DNA from 3 places in the Mycolicibacterium sp. YH-1 genome. Region 3 is predicted to be linked to each of the others. Evidence: riboswitches for the same ligand, from Rfam matches in the RefSeq annotation. Region 3 holds a riboswitch; each other region holds the start of a gene.
The links. Region 3 has a riboswitch for cobalamin ahead of L0M16_RS02160 ((2Fe-2S) ferredoxin domain-containing protein). Riboswitches for the same ligand answer to the same signal wherever they lie in the genome.

Region 1: linked by a shared signal. The riboswitch ahead of metE (5-methyltetrahydropteroyltriglutamate--homocysteine S-methyltransferase) and the one ahead of L0M16_RS02160 ((2Fe-2S) ferredoxin domain-containing protein) in region 3 are both predicted to bind cobalamin.
Region 2: linked by a shared signal. The riboswitch ahead of L0M16_RS00240 (ABC transporter substrate-binding protein) and the one ahead of L0M16_RS02160 ((2Fe-2S) ferredoxin domain-containing protein) in region 3 are both predicted to bind cobalamin.

What each region holds. Positions count from the first base shown of each region.
Region 1 is NZ_CP092915.1:6,780,491-6,787,627, reverse strand. It holds gene L0M16_RS31920 (ABC transporter permease) at 1-61, opposite strand, end outside; gene L0M16_RS31915 (ATP-binding cassette domain-containing protein) at 132-974, opposite strand; gene L0M16_RS31910 (MarR family winged helix-turn-helix transcriptional regulator) at 971-1,420, opposite strand; gene L0M16_RS31905 (hypothetical protein) at 1,519-1,869, shown strand; gene glgX (glycogen debranching protein GlgX) at 1,899-4,049, opposite strand; gene L0M16_RS31895 (enoyl-CoA hydratase/isomerase family protein) at 4,155-4,973, shown strand; cobalamin riboswitch at 4,978-5,190, shown strand; gene metE (5-methyltetrahydropteroyltriglutamate--homocysteine S-methyltransferase) at 5,314-7,137, shown strand, end outside.
Region 2 is NZ_CP092915.1:49,148-56,284, reverse strand. It holds gene rplI (50S ribosomal protein L9) at 1-352, opposite strand, end outside; gene rpsR (30S ribosomal protein S18) at 365-628, opposite strand; gene ssb (single-stranded DNA-binding protein) at 682-1,197, opposite strand; gene rpsF (30S ribosomal protein S6) at 1,320-1,610, opposite strand; gene L0M16_RS00250 (ABC transporter ATP-binding protein) at 1,695-2,507, opposite strand; gene L0M16_RS00245 (FecCD family ABC transporter permease) at 2,504-3,553, opposite strand; gene L0M16_RS00240 (ABC transporter substrate-binding protein) at 3,550-4,545, opposite strand; cobalamin riboswitch at 4,577-4,765, opposite strand; gene L0M16_RS00235 (glycosyltransferase family 87 protein) at 4,790-6,406, opposite strand; gene L0M16_RS00230 (transglycosylase domain-containing protein) at 6,493-7,137, opposite strand, start outside.
Region 3 is NZ_CP092915.1:452,748-459,884, reverse strand. It holds gene L0M16_RS02175 (alpha/beta fold hydrolase) at 1-256, opposite strand, end outside; gene L0M16_RS02170 (ATP-dependent DNA ligase) at 313-1,380, shown strand; gene gjpA (outer membrane porin GjpA) at 1,509-3,089, opposite strand; gene L0M16_RS02160 ((2Fe-2S) ferredoxin domain-containing protein) at 3,797-4,453, opposite strand; cobalamin riboswitch at 4,491-4,633, opposite strand; gene L0M16_RS02155 (diol dehydratase reactivase ATPase-like domain-containing protein) at 4,616-6,367, opposite strand; gene L0M16_RS02150 (diol dehydratase small subunit) at 6,370-6,711, opposite strand; gene L0M16_RS02145 (propanediol/glycerol family dehydratase large subunit) at 6,708-7,137, opposite strand, start outside.

The DNA.
Region 1 (7,137 bases), 940 kb from region 3:
TGAGCAGCTCGCTGCGGTCGTGACGCAGCTTCTGCAGTTCGACGAGCGCGAACGCGTTCATCCGCCGCAGCAGGCCGGGGACGCGCCGCACTCCGCGGGGTGCCCGGATCAGGTCGACGGGAGTGGTGCTCTCAACTGACACGGCGGGCCGTCCTTCTGCTGGAGCGGATCTCACGCAGTCCCTTGCGCGCGGCGTCCTCGGACAGGTCCGATCCCGCGTGGTGCCGGAACACGTCCTCCAGGCTCACGGTGGGTGAGGCCTCCGACACCAGCTCGGCCTTGAGATCGGCGGGGGTGCCGACGGCCTGGAGCACGCCGCGGTGCATGAGCGCGACCCGGTCGCACAGCGCGTCGGCCTCCTCCATGTAGTGCGTGGTGAGCAGGACCGTCATGCCGAACTCGTCCTGCATCCGCGCCACCTGTGACCAGACACTGTCGCGGGCAATGGGATCCAGACCAACGGTGGGTTCGTCGAGCAGCAGCAGCGAGGGCCGGTTCACCAGTGCCTGCGCCAACTCCAGCCGTCGGACCATCCCGCCGGAGTAGGTGCCCGCGAGGTTGTCGGCGACGTCGAGCAGCTGCATCGCATCGAGGGCCTCGTCGACACGAGCGCGGAGCTGTTTGCGCGGTACGTCGTAGAGGCGCGCGAAGAGGTCGACGTTCTGCCGTCCGGTCAGTGCCGATTCGATCGAGAGCTGTTGGGGCACATAGCCGATATTGTGTCTGATGTCCATGGTGTCGCGGCGCGCGTCCAGCCCGAAGATGCTCACCTCGCCCTCCTGCACGGGGGTGAGGGTGGTCAACACGCGGACCAGGGTGGTCTTGCCCGCGCCGTTGGGGCCGAGCAGCCCCATGGTCTCCCCGATGTGGACCTGCAGGCTGACGTCGTCGACGGCGGTGAAGTCGCCGTAGCGGTGGGTCAGGTGCCGGCAGTGGACCGCGGCGGGCCGCGAATTGGGTACCGCGGGTGTCATGAAACCTCCTCGCGCAGTAGCTCGGTGAGCGTGGCCAGCACGGCCAGGCCCTCGGTCAGGTGATCGATCGCGTCTGCGTCGAGGCGATCCAATGCGGCGGCGAGGGCGGCGCGGCGTGCGGCGCGGGACTCGTCGGCGATGCGCTGTGAGGACTCGGTCAGGGCCAGCCTGCCGACGCGCCGGTCGTCGGGGTCGACGGTGCGGTCGAGGAGGCCATCGGCGCACAGCCGCGAAACCAGAGTCGAGGCGGTGTTGGGGGCCAAACCGAGTTCGGTCGCGGCCTCGCGCACCGAGATGCCGGGCCGGCGTCCGATCAGGCGCAGGAGTTCGGCCTGGGACTCGGGCAGTCCGGTGCCGATGGCCGGCCCCGCCGAGCGGCGAACCTGACGGCGGAACCGGCCCACGGTGCCGAACAGTTCGGCGGCGAGATCGGCGCGGGTGTCCATGCCAGAACAATACCTCTGTTGCAGAGGTAAATATTGTTGGGTACCGAATTGCGAGTGTGGACTGTTTCTTTCTGGCAGAAGTCGGGCAACATGGGCGTATGAGCACAGACGGCTTCGACGACAACCCACTGTCGACGTCCGAGTCGCTCGACTCCGACGAGATTCGCAACGACGACGGCGACGAGGTGGTGGACGCGCCGCAGAACTGGATCGAGCCGAAGGACGACGAGACGCTGGCCGAACGCCTCTCCGACGAGGAGCCCGACATCAGCCCCGACGGCGACGATCAGCCGTCCAGCGACGCGCACGACTCAGATCTGGGTGGTGGGCTGGACCTGGTCAGCGACGTCGACATCGACCGACTCGACCCCGAGCAGCACGGCCGTGACCGCGGGCAGATCGACGGCACACCCGAGGACGGCGACTCGTTCTTCGACGTCGTCTCCTAGTGCTGGGGTCGTCTCCTGGTCTCGCAACGTCACTCCGCGGGCGCCACGGCCTGCAACACGACGGTGCTGCGGGCCTCAACCGTCAGACTCGCACCCGCTGCGGCCGTGGCATCGGGTGCCGGCTCCGGGCCGCCGGTCTGGAGGACGACCTGCCAGGCCTCGCCGAACGCGGCCGGCGGCAGGGTGAACTCGATGTCCTCGTAGTGGGCGTTGAAACACAGCAGGAACGAGTCGTCGATGACCCGCTGGCCGCGCACGTCGCGGTCCGGGATGCCCTGGCCGTTGAGGTAGACCGCCACCGACTTGGCGAATCCCGAACCCCAGTCGTCGCCCGTCATCTCGTCGCCGTCGGGCGCGAACCACGCGATATCGGGCTGCCCGGCCTCACCCCGCCTGCCCACGGGCTTGCCGCTGAAGAACCGGCGGCGACGGAACACCGGGTGCGCCGCGCGTAGTGCCGAGGCCGCCCGTGCGAAGTCGAGAAGTTCGGCGTCGGCGTTGGCCCAGTCGATCCAGGTGATCTCGTTGTCCTGGCAGTAGCCGTTGTTGTTACCGCCCTGCGTGCGCCCGAGTTCGTCACCGTGGCAGATCATCGGAACGCCCTGAGACAGAAGCAGAGTCGCCAGGAAGTTGCGTTCCTGCCGGGACCGCAGTGCGAGGATCTCCTTATCGTCGGTTGGGCCCTCGACGCCGCAGTTCCACGACCTGTTGTGGCTCTCCCCGTCGTTGTTGCCCTCGCCGTTGGCCTCGTTGTGCTTCTCGTTGTAGGACACCAGATCGCGCAGCGTGAACCCGTCGTGTGCGATGACGAAGTTGATCGACGCGACCGGTCGCCTGCCGGTGTGCTCGTACAGGTCGGCCGAACCCGTGAGGCGGTAGGCGAACTCGTCGAGGGTGGCGGGCTCGCCACGCCAGAAGTCGCGCACGGTGTCGCGGTACTTGCCGTTCCACTCGGTCCACTGCGGCGGGAAGTTGCCCACCTGGTAGCCGCCGGGGCCGACGTCCCACGGTTCGGCGATGAGCTTCACCTGGCTGACCGTCGGATCCTGTTGCACGAGTTCGAAGAACGTCGACAGCTTGTCCACGTCGTAGAACTCCCGGGCCAGGGTGGACGCCAGGTCGAAGCGGAACCCGTCGACGTGCATCTCGGTGACCCAGTAGCGCAGCGAGTCCATGATCAGCTGAAGTGAGTGCGGGTGACCGACATTGAGGCTGTTACCGGTGCCGGTGTAATCCATGTAGTACCGCTTGTCATCGTCGACGAGTCGGTAGTAGGCCGCGTTGTCGATGCCCCGCATGGACAGCGTCGGGCCCAGGTGGTTGCCCTCGGCGGTGTGGTTGTAGACCACGTCGAGGATCACCTCGATATCGGCCTCGTGCAGCGCGCGGACCATGGCCTTGAACTCCTGCACCTGACCGCCGGGGGTGGCGCTGCTGCCGTACTTGTGATCGGGCGCGAAGAACCCGATCGTGTTGTAGCCCCAGTAGTTCGACAGGCCCTTCTCGATCAGGGTTGAGTCGTTGGCGAAATGATGGATCGGCATCAGCTCGATGGCGTTGACGCCCAACGACTTCAGGTGCTCGATGATGACGGGGTGCGCAACGGCCGCGTACGTGCCGCGGATCTGCTCGGGGATGTCGGGATGAGTCTGAGTCAGCCCCTTGACGTGGGCCTCGTAGATGACGGTGTCGGCGTACTCGTGGTGCGGCGGGTGGTCGGTGCCCCAGTCGAAGAACGGGTTGATCACGACCGACTTCGGCATGTCGGCGGCCGAGTCGTCGTCGTTGCGGCTGTTCTCGTCGCCGAAGGTGTAGCCGAACAGTGACTGGTTCCAGGTGAACGTGCCGTCGATGGCCTTGGAGTAGGGGTCGAGCAACAGCTTGTTCGGGTTGCAGCGGTGACCGTTGTCGGGGTCATAGGGCCCGTACACCCGGTAGCCGTATCGCTGCCCCGGCTCGATGGTGGGCACGAAACCGTGCCACACGAAACCGTCGACCTCGGGAAGCGCGATCCTGCTCTCGGTGCCGTCCGCGTCGAACAGGCACAGCTCAACACGCTCGGCCACCTCGCTGAAGACCGCGAAGTTGGTGCCTGATCCGTCGTACGTCGCGCCCAGCGGATAGGCCTTGCCGCGCCAGATCTCCTGTGGAACGGCGTTGGAACTCGAAGCTTCGGACAAGGGCAACCCTTCTGGCTGTTTCACTTGATGCGACTATGGCGACGATACGGCGCACCGGGGTGCGAGGGCACGCTGGGCGAGTTGTTCGGACTGGAGGGGAGTCGCTTGCGCGCACCTGCTGAACTGCCCGTTTACCGCACATTGCAAACCAACGTGCAGGCCGGTGTGGCTACTGTCACGCTGAATCGGCCCGCGCGGCGCAACGCGTTCGGTGACGGTATGCGCCAGGAGCTGGCCGATGCGTACACCAGGCTCGATGCCGATGACAGCGTTCGCGTTCTGGTCCTCACGGGGGCCCCACCCGCATTCTGCGCGGGCGCCGACCTCGCCGGGGGCGAGGACACCTTCGCGGGCACCGGCCCAGGCTTCACCGCCGCGGGTGTCGCGGTGCCCGCCTGGACGCTGAGCAAACCCGTCATCGCCGCGGTCAACGGCCACGCCCTCGGGCTTGGGCTCACCCTGGCGCTGCAGTGCGATATCCGACTGTTCGCCGCCGACGCGAAGTACGGCGTGGTGCAGGTCCGCCGCGGGGTGGTCGGCGACGCATACTCGCACTGGGTGCTGCCGCGCCTGGTCGGGATCGCGAACGCCGCGGAGATCCTGCTGACGGGCGCGACGCTCGACGGGCACCGCGCCGTGGCGCTGGGGCTGGGAAGCCGGGTGCTGCCCGCCGACGAGGTGCTGCCCGCGGCCCTGGAGATCGCCACCGACATCGCCACCAATACCGCGCCGATGTCGGTGGCGGCGAGCAAGCGGCTGCTGTGGGACTCGTTCGACCTCGACTCCGCCGCGGTCGGGGAACGGGAGACGGCCATCCATCGCGTACTCATGGCCCATGACGACGCCCGCGAGGGCGTGCGGGCGTTCCAGGCCGGCCGTCCACCGCAGTGGTCCGGGCGGCCCGTCGACCCGACACGGCACTAGGGATACGCTGGCCGGTGCAGCTGGTTTGTCGTCGTCCTCGGACGGCGACATCGCAAGAGGGAACCCGGTGAGAATCCGGGACTGTCCCGCAGCGGTATGCAGGAACGACCGCCGTCATCAGCACTGGTCCGCAAGGGCTGGGAAGCGACGGCCAGTAGGTGCACGAACATCGTGCGCGCCTGTGAGTCCGAAGACCTGCCAGCCGTACCGGACGCGCCGCGTTCGGTGGATCATCGCCTCGTGGAATGGGCAGTGGCCGAAGCGGTTACTCCAGTGGAATGATCGCGCTCGGTTCGACGTCTCTTGGTGATATCCATCCGTCTCGTCAAGAGGACGTCGCATGACCACAGCTAGACCGTTCACCGCCACCATCACCGGCTCGCCGCGGATCGGCCCCAAACGGGAACTCAAGCGTGCCGTCGAGAGTTACTGGGCGGGCCGCATCGAACGAGCCGAACTCGAGGCCCTTGCCGCGAACCTGCGGGCCGACACCTGGCAGTCGCTTGTCACCGCGGGCCTGGACTCGGTTCCGGTCAACACCTTCTCCTACTACGACCAGGTGCTCGATACCGCCGTGCTGGTCGGCGCCCTGCCAGAGCGTGTGGCCGGTATCGGTGCCGATTCCAGCGATCTGGACCGCTACTTCGCCGCCGCGCGGGGAAACGACGACGTCGCGCCGCTCGAGATGACCAAGTGGTTCGACACCAACTACCACTACCTGGTTCCCGAGATCGGCCCGAGGACGCGGTTCGCACTCAATCCCCTCAAGCTCCTCGGTGAGCTGGAAGAGGCACGCGCACTCGACATTCCGGCCAGGCCGGTGATCGTCGGACCCATCACGTTCCTCGCGTTGTCCAAGGCGGTCGACGGGGCGGGTGCGCCCATCGCACGCCTCGACGACCTGCTCGCCGTCTACGCCGAGTTGCTTGAGGTCCTCGTGGACGAGGGTGTGCAGTGGGTGCAGTTCGATGAGCCCGTCCTGGTGACCGACACGCTGGACAACGCGGGCGAGTTGGCGGAGCGCACCTACGGGCTGCTCGCAGGCCTGGCCAAACGGCCCGCAGTGTTCGTGGCCACCTACTTCGGCGAACTGGCCGATGCGCTGCCCGCTCTGGCGCGGACGCCCGTTGAGGCCATCGGCGTCGATCTGGTCGCGGGCGGCGCATCGGCAGTGGCCGCTGTCCCGGAGTTGGCGGGCAAGACCGTCGTCGCCGGGATCGTCGACGGCCGCAACGTCTGGCGCACCGATCTGGAGGCGGCGTTGGGCACGCTGGCCACGATCGTGGGATCGGCGGGTGCAGTGGCGGTTTCGACGTCCTGCTCAACGCTGCACGTGCCGTACACACTGGACGCGGAGCCCGGGCTCGAGCCCGCGCTGCGCAGTTGGTTGGCGTTCGGCTCCGAGAAGGTGACCGAAGTGGTCGCGCTGGCGCGCGGTCTGAGGGACGGGCGGGACGCCATCGCCGCCGAGGTCGCCGCATCGAACACGGCCATCGCCTCACGTCGTACCGACCCGCGCCTGTCCAACGAGCGGATCCGTGCCCGTATCGCCGCGATCGCCGCATCCGGCACCACGCGCGGTCCGGCGGCGCAGCGCCGCGAGGCGCAGAACCAACGGCTGCATCTGCCGGACCTGCCGACCACGACAATCGGCTCCTACCCGCAGACATCGGCGATCAGAGTGGCCCGCGCCGCACTGCGGGCCGGCGAGATCGACGCGGCGGAGTACGAGCGCCGGATGAAGGCGGAGATCGCCGACGTCATCAGGCTTCAGGAGGAGCTGGGTCTTGACGTGCTGGTGCACGGCGAGCCCGAGCGCAACGACATGGTGCAGTACTTCGCCGAACAGCTCGACGGGTTCTTCGCCACGCAGAACGGCTGGGTGCAGTCCTATGGCAGCCGCTGCGTGCGTCCGCCGATCCTGTACGGCGATGTCAGCCGGCCGACGCCCATGACGGTCGAGTGGATCACCTACGCGCAGTCGCTCACCGGCAAGCCGGTGAAGGGCATGCTGACGGGCCCGGTGACCATCCTGGCGTGGTCGTTCGTCCGCGACGATCAGCCGTTGGCCGACACCGCGGCCCAGGTGGCGCTGGCGATCCGGGACGAGACGGTGGATCTACAGGCGGCGGGTATCGCGATCATTCAGGTCGACGAGCCGGCG
Region 2 (7,137 bases), 400 kb from region 3:
CGACGGTCCGCTTGTCGAGATTGGGTCCGCCGGCCTTCTTGATGGCCGAGACGACGTCGGCCGTCGTCACCGAACCGAACAGCTTTCCGCTGTCGCCGGCCGTGCGTGCGGGCAGCGACACCGAGCCGAGCGCCTCAATGGCGGTCTTCAGCTCGACGGCGTGCTCGCGGTCGCGGACGGTCTTGATCTCGCGGGCGCGACGGATCTCGTTCGCCTGGCGCTCGGCGCCACGCGACGCTGCGATCGCCAGACCACGGGGCAGCAGGAAGTTGCGGCCGTAGCCGTCCTTCACCTCAACGGTGTCGCCAGCCGACCCAAGATGGTCGACCTCAGCGGTGAGAATCAGTTTCATTGTTCTTCCGATCTACCGCGTCGCCGAGCTGAACGGCAGCAACGCGACCTCGCGGGCGTTCTTCACCGCGATCGCGACGTCACGCTGGTGCTGCACGCAGTTACCGGTCACACGGCGGGCACGGATCTTGCCGCGCTCGCTGATGTAGGTCCGCAGCAGTGCGGTGTCCTTGTAGTCAATGTTCATGCTCTTGCCCTTCTTCGAGCAGAACACGCACTTGCGGGTCTTGACCGGCTTCTCAGGCGCCGGCCGACGCTTGCTTGTCGTCTTGGCCATGTCGTTCTCTTTCTGGTTCTTGCTTTGTGGGCGTCGTCAGACGCCAGGAATTGTCAGAAGGGCGGTTCGTCGTCGGCACCGCTGAACGAGCCCGATGCGGGCGCGCTGCCCCACGGGTCGTCCTTGGGCGGCTCGGCGGGGCGTGAGCCACCGCCTCCTCCGCCGCCACCGCTGCCGAATCCACCGCCGCCACCGCCACCGCCGCGACTGGCCTTGTTGACCTTGGCGGTTGCGTAACGAAGTGACGGCCCGATCTCGTCGACCTCGAGCTCCACGACGGTGCGCTTCTCACCTTCGCGGGTCTCGAACGAACGCTGCTTGAGCCGACCGGTGACAACCACCCGCGCTCCGCGGGTCAGGCTCTCGGCGACGTTCTCGGCCGCCTCACGCCAGATGTTGCACCGGAGGAACAGCGCTTCGCCGTCCTTCCACTCGTTGGTCTGACGATCGAATGTGCGCGGTGTCGACGCGACGGTGAAGTTCGCGACGGCTGCACCCGACGGGGTGAAGCGCAATTCGGGGTCGGCGGTCAGGTTTCCGACGACGGTGATGATGGTGTCACCAGCCACGGTTTCCTCCTGAGATCTGGGTTCGGCTCTTCGCGCAAGCGCTCATCGCTGACGGCGTGCTCGAAGACTGCGGTCGCAGGCGAGCCTACGGAACTGCAACGACGAGCACGTGCTGTTGGCGACTAGTGCTTGTCGGTCCGCATGACCTTGGTCCGCAGCACGGACTCGTTCAAGCCGAGCTGGCGATCCAGCTCCGACACCGTGGCCGGTTCGGCCTTCACGTCGATGACGGCATAGATGCCCTCACCGTGCTTGGCGATCTCGTACGCCAGCCGGCGACGTCCCCAGATGTCGACCTTGTCGACGGAGCCGCCATCCTTGCGGATGACGTTCAGGAACGTTTCCAACGACGGAGCTACAGTCCGCTCGTCGAGAGTGGGGTCAAGGATGACCATGATTTCGTATGGACGCATAAGGAACCCATCACCTCCTATGGTCGTGTGCGGCCGCGGACATTCCGCGACAGGAGGGTCGCCTGCGTCGGCAACTGGGCCAGGTTACCCGACGAGCCCCCCACCTGCGAAATCGCGCTCCCGGGCCCCCGGGTCGTAGTTCACCTGCGGCCGCCCGGTGTCAGGGTGCGGCCGCACGCTGGCCACCACCCGGTAGACCTGCGCCAGAAGCTCGGTCGTCAGCACCTCGCCCGGAGGCCCGCAGCACACCTCGCGCCCTCCATCCAGCACATGGACCACATCGCAGAAGTGCGCGGCGAGGTTGAGGTCGTGCAGTGCGACCACCGCGGTGATGCCCAGCGCGGCGGGCAGCGCCAGCACGTCGAACTGGTGGCGGACATCGAGGTGGTTGGTCGGCTCGTCCAGGACGAGCAGCCGGGGCTGTTGTGCGAGCGCACGCGCGATCAGAACCCGCTGCCGTTCCCCACCCGACATCGAGGCGATGGGCCGATCACCGAGGTGGCCGACCCCGACCATCCGCAGCGCGTCGTCGACGATCCGCTCGTCGGCGACGCCGTCCCGCTGGAACATTCGCTTGTAGGGCGCGCGTCCCATCGCGACGACGTCGCGCGCCCGCAGGTCGAAGTCGCCGGTGACGTCCTGCAGGACGGCGGCCACGGTGCACGCGGACTGCCGCACCGGAATCGTCTGCACGTCGACGCCGTCGATGTGAATCGACCCGCTCGTCGGGCGCAGGATCCGCACCAGACTGCGCAGCAGCGTCGACTTGCCGCATCCATTGGGCCCGACGATGCCGATCACCTGGCCGGGCTCGGCGCGCACCGACACCTCGTGCAGGATGCGGCGACCACCGAGCTCCACGCACAGCTTGTCGGCGTGCAGGCGGGCGCCGGTCATGACCGCACCGCCCCACGACGGGCGTCGCGCCGAATCAGCCACAGGAAGAACGGTCCACCGCACAGCGCGGTGAGCACACCCACCGGAATCTCCTGCGGCGACGCCAATGTGCGCGCCGCGATGTCGGCGAGGACCAGGAACGACGCGCCCGCCAACGCCGCCGCAGGCAGTGCCCGGCGATGGTCGCTGCCGACCAGGAGGCGCACCGCGTGCGGCAGGATCAGCCCGACGAACCCGATCGGACCGCTGACCGCGACCAGCACGCCGGTCATCAGCGATGCCAGTACGAAGGTCACCACCCGGAACCGGTCGGCGTCCACACCCATGGTCACCGCGGCCTCATCACCGGCCAGCAGCACGTTCAGCGTCCGCGCGTGTGCCAGCAGATAGACCAGTCCGAGCAGCACCGCCGCCAGCGGCAGCCACAGCGAATTCCACTGCGCACCACCGAGACCGCCCAGCATCCAGGTCAGTACCTGACGCGCCTGATCGCCAGTTCTGGCGGTCAGCAGCATCAGACTTGTCACGGCCGACAGCACGTACGCGACGGCGACTCCGGCCAGCACCAGACGTGTCGTGGTGATCTGGCCGCCCGCGCGGGACAGGAAGTACACCAGGCCCAGCGCACCGACGGCGCCGACGAACGCCGCGACGGGCATCGAGGCCGCACCGAGAATCGCACCACCGGTCACGATCACGGCCACCGCGCCCACCGAGGCGCCCGAGGAGACCCCGAGCAGATACGGATCGGCCAGCGGGTTGTGCACCAACGCCTGCAACGTCATCCCGATCACCGCCAGCCCGGCACCGACCACCGCGCCGAGGACCACTCGCGGACCGCGCACGTGGGTGATGATCATCTGATGGTGTGGCGCCCCGCTCGCATCGAACATGCCGGGGAGCGACTGGTGCAGCAGGTTTCGGGCGACATCCATCGGTGGGATCGAGATGGACCCGATCGCCAGGCCCGCGATCATGCACGCCGCGAGCAGCACCCCCAGCGCCAGTAGCACCAGCGGATAGGGCACGCGGCGTCGGGACGTCACCGGAAGCGGGCGGGATGCAACTGCTCGGCCAGTGGCCCCACCGCGTACGGCGCCCGCACCCCGAGCACGGCGTCCTGCAGCGTCAGCACGGCGAACCGGTCGTCGCGGATCGCCGGTACCGCAGCGAGTTCCGGCCGGCTGCGCAGGAACTCCTTCTTGGCCTCGATCGTTGGCGTGCCGAAGTAGTCGTAGATGACGATGACCTCGGGCTGCCGTTGCAGCACCTGCTCCCAGGAGACGTCGGCGAACGTCTCGTTGAGGTCGCCGAAAATGTTCGCACCACCGGCCAATTCGATGATCTGATTGCCGATGCCCTGCCGGCCCGCCGTGAACGCGGTGGCATCACCGCTGTCGTAGACGAACACCGAGACCGGGTCGACGCCCTCGATGCGGGTAGTGGCCTCGGCGACACTGGCCGCCATGTCCGACACCAGGGAGTCGGCCCGTCCCGGGACGCCGAACAGCGTCGCGATGGTGCGCACCTCGTCGTAGACGTCGTCCATGGTGATCGGTTCGGTGGCGCAGTACTCCGGGTTGAGGTAAGTGGTGATGCCCGCATCGGCGAAGGAGGCCCGCGATCTTCCCGCCGACTCGTCGAACGTGCTGCTGTACCCGCCGTAGACGAAATCCGGTGCCAGCTCCAGGATCTGCTCGAACGACGCGTCCTTGTTGGACAGCTCCGGGATGGCGCGGTAGTCCTCGGCGTACTGCGGTAGCGGCGGGTTGTCCGGGTACACCGTAGCGACGATGGAGTCGCGCAGACCGAGCGCGAGCATGAGCTCCACCGACTGCTGGTAGTAGCCCACGGCGCGCGTCGGTGCCGCCTGCCGCGTCACCTCGACACCGCAGTTGTCCACCGAGACGGGGAATCCCGGCGCGGCGGCGGCGCTGGCGTCAGCGTCACCCCGCTGTGCGCACCCCGCCAGAAGCGGCAGGGCGAGGGCAGCGATCGCCAGCAGGCGCATCGGTCGGCGTTGGGTCAGGCATGGCATTGCATCGGCTCCATCCGGGATGTCCACGTCCCAGAACGAGGTCCGGCGGGAGCAGTATCCTGACTCCTGGATCGATGCTCACCCCGACCTTCCAGCCTTGACGGCCGTGGTCGACAGCGGGGTTCGCTCCCCAGTCACAGTGGCGGGACCGCGCCGGTTTCGCACCGGCTTCCTGACTGCCCATCGGAGCCGGTCGGCGACCGGCCATCTCGACACTATCGGAGATGTGTCGCTCACGGCGCCGTCAGGTGGTGAGAACAGCCTCGCGCTCGGCCGACACGACGGGTTGCGGCTCGCTTCGGGGCCGCAGCCGAGCGGGCCACCAGGACGGGAACGCGTCGGGGGCGCGATCAAACACGCCACCGGATTGGTCGTCCACACGACCGTGCAGGCGGACCAGATCCTGCTCCGGCCGGTAGATCTGCCGGACCACCAGCACACAGAGGCCGACCACGGCGATATCGCGCAGCAGCACCGTCGTGGTGAACCACTCCTGGGGCAGACCCATGTTCTGCTCGCCGTAGAGATACAGCATTCGCGGCATCCACACCAGCGCATCAATCGTCATCCATCCCAACAGGATTCGGCGATGCGGCAACGCCAGCGCGGCCAACGGCACCAACCACAACGAGAACTGCGGGCTCCACACCTTGTTGGTCAGCAGGAAGGCCGCCACAACCAGGAACGCCAGCTGCACCAGACGGGGACGGTGCCTGGCGGTCAGACCGATGTAGGCGATCCCGGCGCAACACACCGCGAACAACACCGCGGTCACACTATTGAGCACGGTGGGGGGTTCCCAGAAGCCCAGGTTCTGGTCGAACCCGCCCCACCCGGTGAAGGACTTCACCACGTTGTAGATGGAGTCCATGTCGTCGCCGCGACGGGTGTTGAGCCGGAAGAACTCAGACCAGCCGCGCGGGAACATCACCATGATCGGCAGGTTGACCACCAACCAGGCCAGCACCGCGGCGATGGTCGTCTTCCCGACGTCGCGGACCCGCCCCGTGCGCACGCCCAGGATCACCAGCGGGATCAACAGCAGTAGCGGAAAGAGCTTGAGCGCCACGCCGATCCCGATGAGCGCCCCGGCGAGAACCGGTTTTCGCCGCGACCACGCCAGCAGCGCGCCCACTGCGGCCGCGACGGCCAGGGCGTCGAAGTTGGTGAATATCTGGAAGATCAGCAGCGGCGAAGCCGCCACCACCGCGGCGTCCCAGACCCGGCGCCCCGCCAACCGCGATGTCGCCCACACTGTCGCCATCCACGCCAACGCCAGACCGAACGCGGCGATGTTGAAGAACATCACCACCTCGGCGACGATCGGCACCGACACAAGCTTCGTCAACGCCGTGTAGGTCTTGGCCAGCGTCATCGACACGTACTGATACATGCCGGTGAGGACCGGATACTCCATGTACCTGACGGCGGGCGTGCCGTCGTACTGAATCTGCTGCTGGCCCTCGGCGTTCTTCTCGATCCAGCTCGACTTGTACGGGAACTTCCCAAGATTGAGCAGTTCGGCGGTGTAGAGCGGCACGGTGTCGGAGTAGCAGAACTCGTAGTAGGCGCGTTGGTTCTCCCACACCGCGACCCGCTGGTCCGCGGTCCCGGTGTCCGTCGACTGCAGGCACGCCGCCTTGGTGGAGTAGCCGAACGCCAGGAACAACACCGCGAGTGCCAGCATCACCCGCAGCGGAGTGAGGAAGCGAGTGCGGCCGATCAGCGCGTGCTTGCCGACCGGACCTCCGACAAGTCCCGACAGTGCCCGGACCGTGACGTCGTTGCGGCTGGGCAGATCGCGGTCATCCGCGCTCCGCAGGTCGTCGGCCAGCGGAGCGGGCGATACGGCCCCGGCCAGCGGAGCGGGCGATACGGTCCCGCCTGGCGATACGGTATCCGCCGGCGGCTCCGGCGAGTCCGTCGACCGATCCGGCTCAGCGCCGGTCACGGTGGCGGCGGGGGGGCTGTCGCAGTCGGGGTGACAGCGGCCGGATCACCAGGCACCGGGGGCAGATTCGGATCGCCAGGCGGTGGCGGTGGCGGCATGGTCACCGTGGTCGGCGGCCCGAACGGGATCGTGATGCCCGGGGCGATCTCCAGCGTCGGCTGGATGACGGTCTCCGACGGTGGCGGTGGCGGCACGTTCGGCGGTGGCGCGCTCGGCGGGGCGACGGGCGCCGGTGGGCCCGCATAGCCGCCGATCTCGGTGGGCTTCGGGAAGGTCTCCTTGTCGGTGCCGTCGAGCGCGCCGTCCATGGTCTCCTTCCAGATGTCGGACGGCAGTCCCGACCCGTACACCGGGCTGCCGTATGACGTCACGAGCGGCTTGGTCCCGTCGGTGGTACCCACCCAGACCGCGGTCGACAGCGACGGCGTGTAGCCGACCATCCAGGCGTCGCGGTTGGCGCCGGTGTCACCGAGCTGGTTGGTGCCGGTCTTGGCGGCGGAGACGCGCCCGCCGGCGAGGTTGTGCCCGTTGGAGTAACCCGCGATCGGCGCCATGGCGGCGGTGACGTTGTCGGCCACCGCCTTGTCGATGCGCTGCTCGCCCTCGCTGGCCTGTTCGCCGGCATCGAAGAGCACATCGCC
Region 3 (7,137 bases):
TCGCGCGTGAGGTGTCCGGGGTGCGGCCGTGTCCCTGCTGATCGAACACGATGACGGTGCGCTCGCCGGCGAAGGCCGCCGCCCACGACGTCATCGAGTCGGTGGCCATGAACGCGCCGGGAATCAGAAGCAGCGGAGGCGTTTTCGACGCGCCTAGCTCCCCGTACACCTCGTGATAGACGTTCAGGCCGTTGATCGGTAGATGTCCACTGCGCGACGGTTTCATACCCGTCACCTCACCCATTGTCGCGTCCATGCCAGTTGTGACCTCCGATGCCGGGGAATGTCATCGCGACCCGTCAGAATGAGTCGATGGACCTGCCCGTCATGCCGCCGGTCTCGCCGATGCTGGCGAAGTCGGTGCCCACCATCCCACCCGACGCCAGCTACGAGCCGAAGTGGGACGGGTTCCGGTCGATCTGCTTCCGCGACGGTGACGACGTCGAGTTCGGCAGCCGCAACGAGCGACCGCTGACGCGCTACTTCCCCGAACTGGTCGCGGCGGCCAGGGCCGAGCTGCCACCGCGCTGCGTCATCGACGGCGAGATCATCCTCCCGACCGCGCACGGCCTGGACTTCGAGGCGCTGCAGCAGCGCATCCATCCCGCCGACAGCCGCGTGCGGATGCTCGCCGAGAAGACGCCCGCGGCGTTCATCGCGTTCGACCTGCTGGCCCTCGGCGACGACGACCACACACCTCTGCCGTTCGACGAGCGCCGCGCTGCGCTGGTCGCGGCGCTCGCCGACTCGGGTCCGGCGTTCCACGTGACGCCCGCGACCACCGACTTGGCCACCGCGCAGCGCTGGTTCTCCGAGTTCGAGGGTGCGGGTCTGGACGGTGTCATCGCCAAGCCGCTGTCCATCACCTACCAGCCTGACAAACGCGTCATGTTCAAGGTCAAGCACGCCCGGACCGCGGACTGCGTGGTCGCCGGTTACCGGGTGCACAAGTCGGGTGAGGACGCCGTCGGGTCTCTGCTGCTCGGGCTGTTCACCGATGACGGAATGCTCGCCTCTGTCGGGGTCATAGGCGCCTTCCCGATGGCAACGCGGCGCCAGCTGTACGCCGAGTTACAGTCGCTGGTAACGAGTTTCGATGACCATCCGTGGAATTGGGCCGCCCACGTCGCGGACCCCGCACCGCAGCGCAGTGCCGGGTCACGCTGGAGCGCGGGCAAGGACCTGTCGTTCGTACCGCTGCGGCCCGAACGCGTCGTCGAGGTCCGCTATGACCACATGGAGGGGCAGCGGTTCCGCCACACCGCGCAGTTCAACCGGTGGCGCCCCGACCGCGACCCGCGCTCGTGCACCTTCGCGCAACTAGAGCAGCCCGTCACCTTCAGCCTCGGCGACATCGTTCAGGGGCTCACCACACGCTGACTGATGTGAGACGGTGCTGCCGCCAGACCCTGCAGGTCGCTGAGCCACGTCGCAGCGGTAGATCTGGATTGCAGGAGGCCCCCTCCTTCTGGTGCGAAGGAGGGGGCCCACGGGTTTAGCTGGTGCGGTTACTCGTTGCCGCCACCGGCGTCGCTGCCGGTGCTGCTGCTCGAGCTGGAGCTGGAGCTGGAGCGGTTACCGCCGAGGGCCTTCTTGATCCCGTCGCCGAAGTTCTTCGCCGCGGCCCCGACCTGATCGCCGAGAGCCTTGAGCCCCGCCTGAGTCCGGTCGCCGGACTTGTTGTTGGCCCCGGCCTTGACACCAGGCACCACCTTGTTGCCGTCCTTGGTATCAACAGGTGTAACGGTGGTGTCGGTGTCGGTGCCAGTGGTCTCACCCTCGGCCGGTGCCGTCGTACTCGGTTCGGATGGCACAGTTTCCGTGACATCGGTCGGCACGTCAGCGGGCGCTTCCGCCTCGATGGGTGTTGCGGGTTCCGGTGTGACCTCGACCTTGGGCGCCTCGATGGCCGGAGCCGGCGCCTGCCCCGCAGCAGCGTCCACTCCGGGAGTAGAACTGGCGCCCAGCGAGACCATCTGGGCATTTACCGATGGCAGCGAGGCGACAGCGTCAACGGTCGGCGCGGTATCAACTGCGGCAGCCAACACGTTGTTCGTCACGGCGCTGGGACCGGTGATCTGCGGGAATTTCAGCTTGGCCAGAGGGTTACCCACACCGTCCCAACCGATTGCCTTGGCGATCATCTGCGAAAGGCTCGCCAACGCGGCAAGCGGGCCGACCGCACGGCCCAGAACGGTTAGTGGTGAGCCTCCTAGTTGAGTAACGAAGGTTAGGGAGTTGAAGATCGAGCCGCCGGGCTGGAACACCCCGGCCACGGACTTCGTAGCACCGGCGGTGAACAGTCCGCCAAGTTCCACGCCGAGAGAAGTGATGTTGAAGCCGGCCGGCATAATCCCGGATGCACTGATCAGCGGCACCAGCGCGTCAAGGTTGAGGGACGCACCGTTGAAGAAGGCCCCAACAACGGTAGCTGGCATGGCGACGAGCGTCTGCAATGCCGTTTGAATGTCCGGGGCGGTCATAATGGCGCGGATGCTGTTGAGGGCCGCCACCACGGGGCTCACGAACGGGCCCGACAAGCCAATCAGGACACCGGTTAGCGGTGACGCCAGGAGCTGAAGGACTGTCCGGATCGGCTCGTTGAGAGCCGGGATCGCGGGATGGGGGGTGAGGCCCGTGAGAGCCCCCCACATGAGGGAGTGGATTGCGTCGTTGGAGTCCGCGGCCCAACGTTTGAGGTCCGCCGGTGTCCCGCCGAGGAAGGTGGCGGCGTTGAACGCGTTCTGCAGATTCGTGCCGATGTCGTTGAGTACGGCGCCGATGTGGCCCGGGTTGTTGAGCAGCACCCCGAGGTAGTTGACCTGGTTGACGATGGCCTGCTGCAGGACGGCACCGGGCGCTTTGAAGTAGAAGTCGGCGACCCTTGTGGCGTTGGCGGAGGCGGTGTTGAACGAGTTGACCCATGGGGTGATGAGATTCGCCCCGGCCGTCAGCTCTACCGATGTGTTAACAGACCGGTGTGCGGCGGCCTGAACGGCCGGGGGGGGCGCCATGGGGGCGAGGGCGATCGCGCCGGCGGCTGTCAAAGCCAACCCGGAGGTCACGTAGGGGCGCAAAGCGGAGTGCAAGGTATCTCCTTGGGTGGTCGATATTGACGGGCGTGACGCTACCCGAGAAATATTTGAACATTGGAGTATTTGTAGAACCTGTTCTATTTTCGGAAAAGCAGCACCGCTGCGGTCGCCTCACCGGTAGCGAAGCAACTGTCCATCGCTGCACGGCGGGGCTCCGCGACCTCGAACCACAACCGATCCGCCCGGGATTCCCTACAGACTGTAAAAACTGATTCGAGCGGGCCGCCACATCGCTACCGCGTCCCAAACAGCGCCAATTGGACTGTTTAAGTCCATGAAACAGATGGCAAGTCAGATAGCCGTAGACGCATCGAGGCGACTGGACGACAATCGCTAAGCGATTGCTCAGCCCAACTGTCAACTGTCGCCCGGCGAGCGTGGTGGGTGCCGCCCAAGCCTTCCGTAACTTTGCCGTCGACTCCCTGCAGTCACTCCCAGTTATCCAGCGAGAGGTCGCAAAATGAAACATGTTCACCACCTCAGCTTCGCGGCATCGAACGTTCTTTGGCCGGTGATTCTTCACTGAAGGACGCGACATCGGTTGCGCTGGCGCGAACACTTGAGCGCCTTCTGCCGTCACCCGCTCCTGGCTGTCATCCGACACATGAAGGGGCAGCCCAACTAGAGCAGCCCGTCACCTTCGGCCTCGGCGACATCCTGCCCGGCCTCGGCTAAGTGGCCGCAGGTGAATCACGACCATTTCAAGGACGTGGCGGTTTGTTCACTTCGCGTCCGACCTCGCGCTGCGGATCGGCGGCCCAGGTGTCGACGAGAGCCCCAGCATCCTGGGCGGAGACCGGACCCCACCACTGGTCGCCCGGATGCACGACGACAACTGGGGCGTGGTTACACGGGAAGAGACACCCCGTCTGCGTCACCAATACGTCGTCGTCGCCGAGCCCGCGTTCGCGCAGCCGGTCGTCGATCGCCTCTGCGACGGACGCCGAGCCACGTGCGGTGCAACGCGGACCGCGACACACCAGAACATGACGACCGTGCCCGGGCACCTGCTCCCAGGCAGGCGACGACAGAGCGGCCTCACCGCCTGTCACGGGCCGGTCTGCGACCGTGACGACGAGTGAGCCCGGGTGCCGCCGGGTCCAGTCCCCGGCCACCCTCCGCAACCACGATCGTGCGGGCGCCGGGGCCCCCGCGGTGGGCGCGGCCACGAGGTGCACGTGCGCACCCGGCTCGTCGGCTGCGAGATCGTCCAGCACCTCGACCAGGGTGGGTGACCCCATCTGCAGGTATGCGACGCGTGCGTCGGCATACTCGGCGATGAGCAACAGGTCGGCGTCCTGCGACGGTGCGTCGACGCCCAATCCGACAAGGACACGGCGGTGAGGGCGGGCAGTCATGACTTAGTCCTTGTCTCGGGGAAGCACCGCCCCGAGGTCGAAGGGAACGATGTGGCCGAGTATCTGGCTCACGAAGCGCACAAGACGCCTGCTCACAGTGGCGGTACCGCGCCGGAATCGCACCGGACTTCCTTGTTCCACATCGCGAAGAACGGCTGAACTCTAGCAGCTCAATGGTTTTGAATGCCGGGCCGCGAACAGGTGAATCAGCCCGCACGCCACCGCGAACCGCGGTCCGTGCACACCGTCGATATTGGCCCGCCCGACAACGACGGGCACGGCGCGCAGTGCCTCACCGACAGTGCGCAGCAGTTCGTCGTCGAGTGCGCCGCCACCAGCCAGCACCAGGGCGCTCGGCGGCTGCTCGAAGGCTCGCATGCAGCGGGCGATGTTGGACGCGACCGTCTCCTGTTTGACGGCCAACCGCAGGCTGCGCCACTCCTCGGCGGCCAGCTTGCTGGAGAACGGCACCAGACCCGCGTCACCTCGTGTACAGAGCCTGCCGATCGCGTCGGCCGGCGCGGGCGAGTCCAGGAAGACGCGGCGGCCGTCCTCCTCGTGCGCGACGTGCGGGCCCTCCACCCTGACGGCGGGGGTGCGCTTCACACGCTCGGCAAGCGCACGCGGAATGCCCAGCACCCGCGCCACTGCGACCGTGATGGTCTCCCCCGCCCCTGCCGCGACGACGGTTCGCTCGGCGCCGATCAGGTCGATGGTGCCGCCGCCGATATCGCACACCAGCGCGTCAGGCGGCAACCCCGGTGTGGTGCGAGCGCCCCATGCCGCCGCCTCCGGCTCGGTGCTCAGGGTGCGTGCCGGCCGTCCCGTCAACTCCGCCAACGTGATTGCGGCGTCGGAGACCTCGTCGGCCGACAGCATGGCCACGACCGTGCCCTGGGCGTCGACGACACCACGGCGCAGCCACGCCCCGCTGTCGATCGACGCGAGATCGGTGAAGAACGCATCCTCCACCGCGATGCCGCTCGCCGCAGCGGGAACCGAGCGCAGGCGGATGCGTTCGACGCAGCCCGGCGGCGCCAGCCGCAACACGGCGTGGGCCTGGGCGGGCGAGTATCGCACCGTGTCGCCGGCCATGCCGTCCGTGCCGTTTATGACACAGTCGACGTAGTCGTCGTCGGCCGTGGGCGCGGGCACCGGGCTGGTGCGCCGCGTGACGGCGATCGCCGAGGAATCGGCGAGTTCACGGCAGAACTCCGCGATGTCGACGATGTCGTCGTGGCTCAGGTGCAGTGCCGCCGACAGTGCGATGGGATCGGCCATGGCGCGATACGCGCGACCCTCCTCGACGACCTCCACGGCGACCAACGCGCCGGGTTCCACACCGTCGACGTCTGCCTCGTCCACGACCGGAACGTCGATGGGGATGCGGTTGCGGATGAGCACGGCGTCGTCCTGCGCGACGATCACGCCGGCCACCTGCCAGCCGCGGTCCACGGCGTCGGAGATGGCCAGTGCGGCCACCTCGAAATCGGTTGCCCCGTCCACGGATACGACGACCGGTCCGCCATCCACCGGGCCGTCGAGATCGGCGAGTCGAACATGGTGTCCCACCCCGCACCCGGCGCCGGCCGGGGTGCTGGCGTCGGGCCTGCGCAGGTTTCGGACCGGAGAGCGCGGTGACGACGCCGGAGGGATCGGTGCGGTCGCCGTGTCAACCGGCCGCAGCGCTGACAGCAGAAGTTCCTCGGCTACAACTCCTGCCTCGACCTCGAGCCGGTGCAACAGGGCGGCCGCGCCCTTGAGCGATTCGCGAGATCCCTTGCGGTCACGGGTGCGAGCCTGCCCGTGCGCAAGCGTGGTGACGGTGCCGCCATCCACCCGCGCCAGCACGATCTCGGTGGTGTGGTTGCCGACGTCGATCCCGGCGACGACGCCCGCGAACCGCTCCGGCACGCTCAACGCAACAGTCCCCGCCGGCCGTAGACGTCAGCGGCCTGGCGCACCAGCTCCGCGCAGCGTGATGCACCGCGTGCCTCGAGTGACGCGCGAAGTTCCTCGAGTTGCTCGGCAGTGGACCGGTACGGGCGCAGCGCCTCGTACAGCTCCATCACCTCTTCGTCATCGACGGTCGCCAATTCCGCTGCACGCAGGAAGTTCTCGGCGAGCTGCGGGTTCCCGTGCTGTTCCGCGACGGCGGCCTGATGGACCAGCGTCGCGGGATCCATCCGCAGGTCTGACAGGCCGAGCTTGCCGTCGACGGCGTTCTCGACGGTGAACCGTTCTACCTCGGGGTTCATGGCCGCCTCACCTCGACGGTGACGGGGGGCTGGCCTGGCTCACAGGCCGCCCGCTCAAGCGCGACGAGGGCGACCGCGCGGGCGTGGTAGCGCGCCGAGATCGACTCGTCGGTACCGCCGGTGAGGATCGGCACGGGCGCCATACCCTTCGCGTGCCGCGCGGCGTTCTTGCCGAGTTCGCGGTACATCTTCGCCGTCAGCAGCGGCGCCACGCTGAACAGTTCGAGGTTGGCCAGCGGTGCGAGATCGCGCCGGTGAATCAGCGCTGTCCCCTTGCCCTGCAGTCCGATTCCGATACCGGAGCCCGACAGCCGCGCAGCGGTCAGCCCGATCAGACCGACGTCGATGGTGGACCGCACCCGCACCAGCCTGGGCACACAGCCCTCCTCCTCCAGACCGGCCGAGATCTGCCGCAGCACCTCGGAC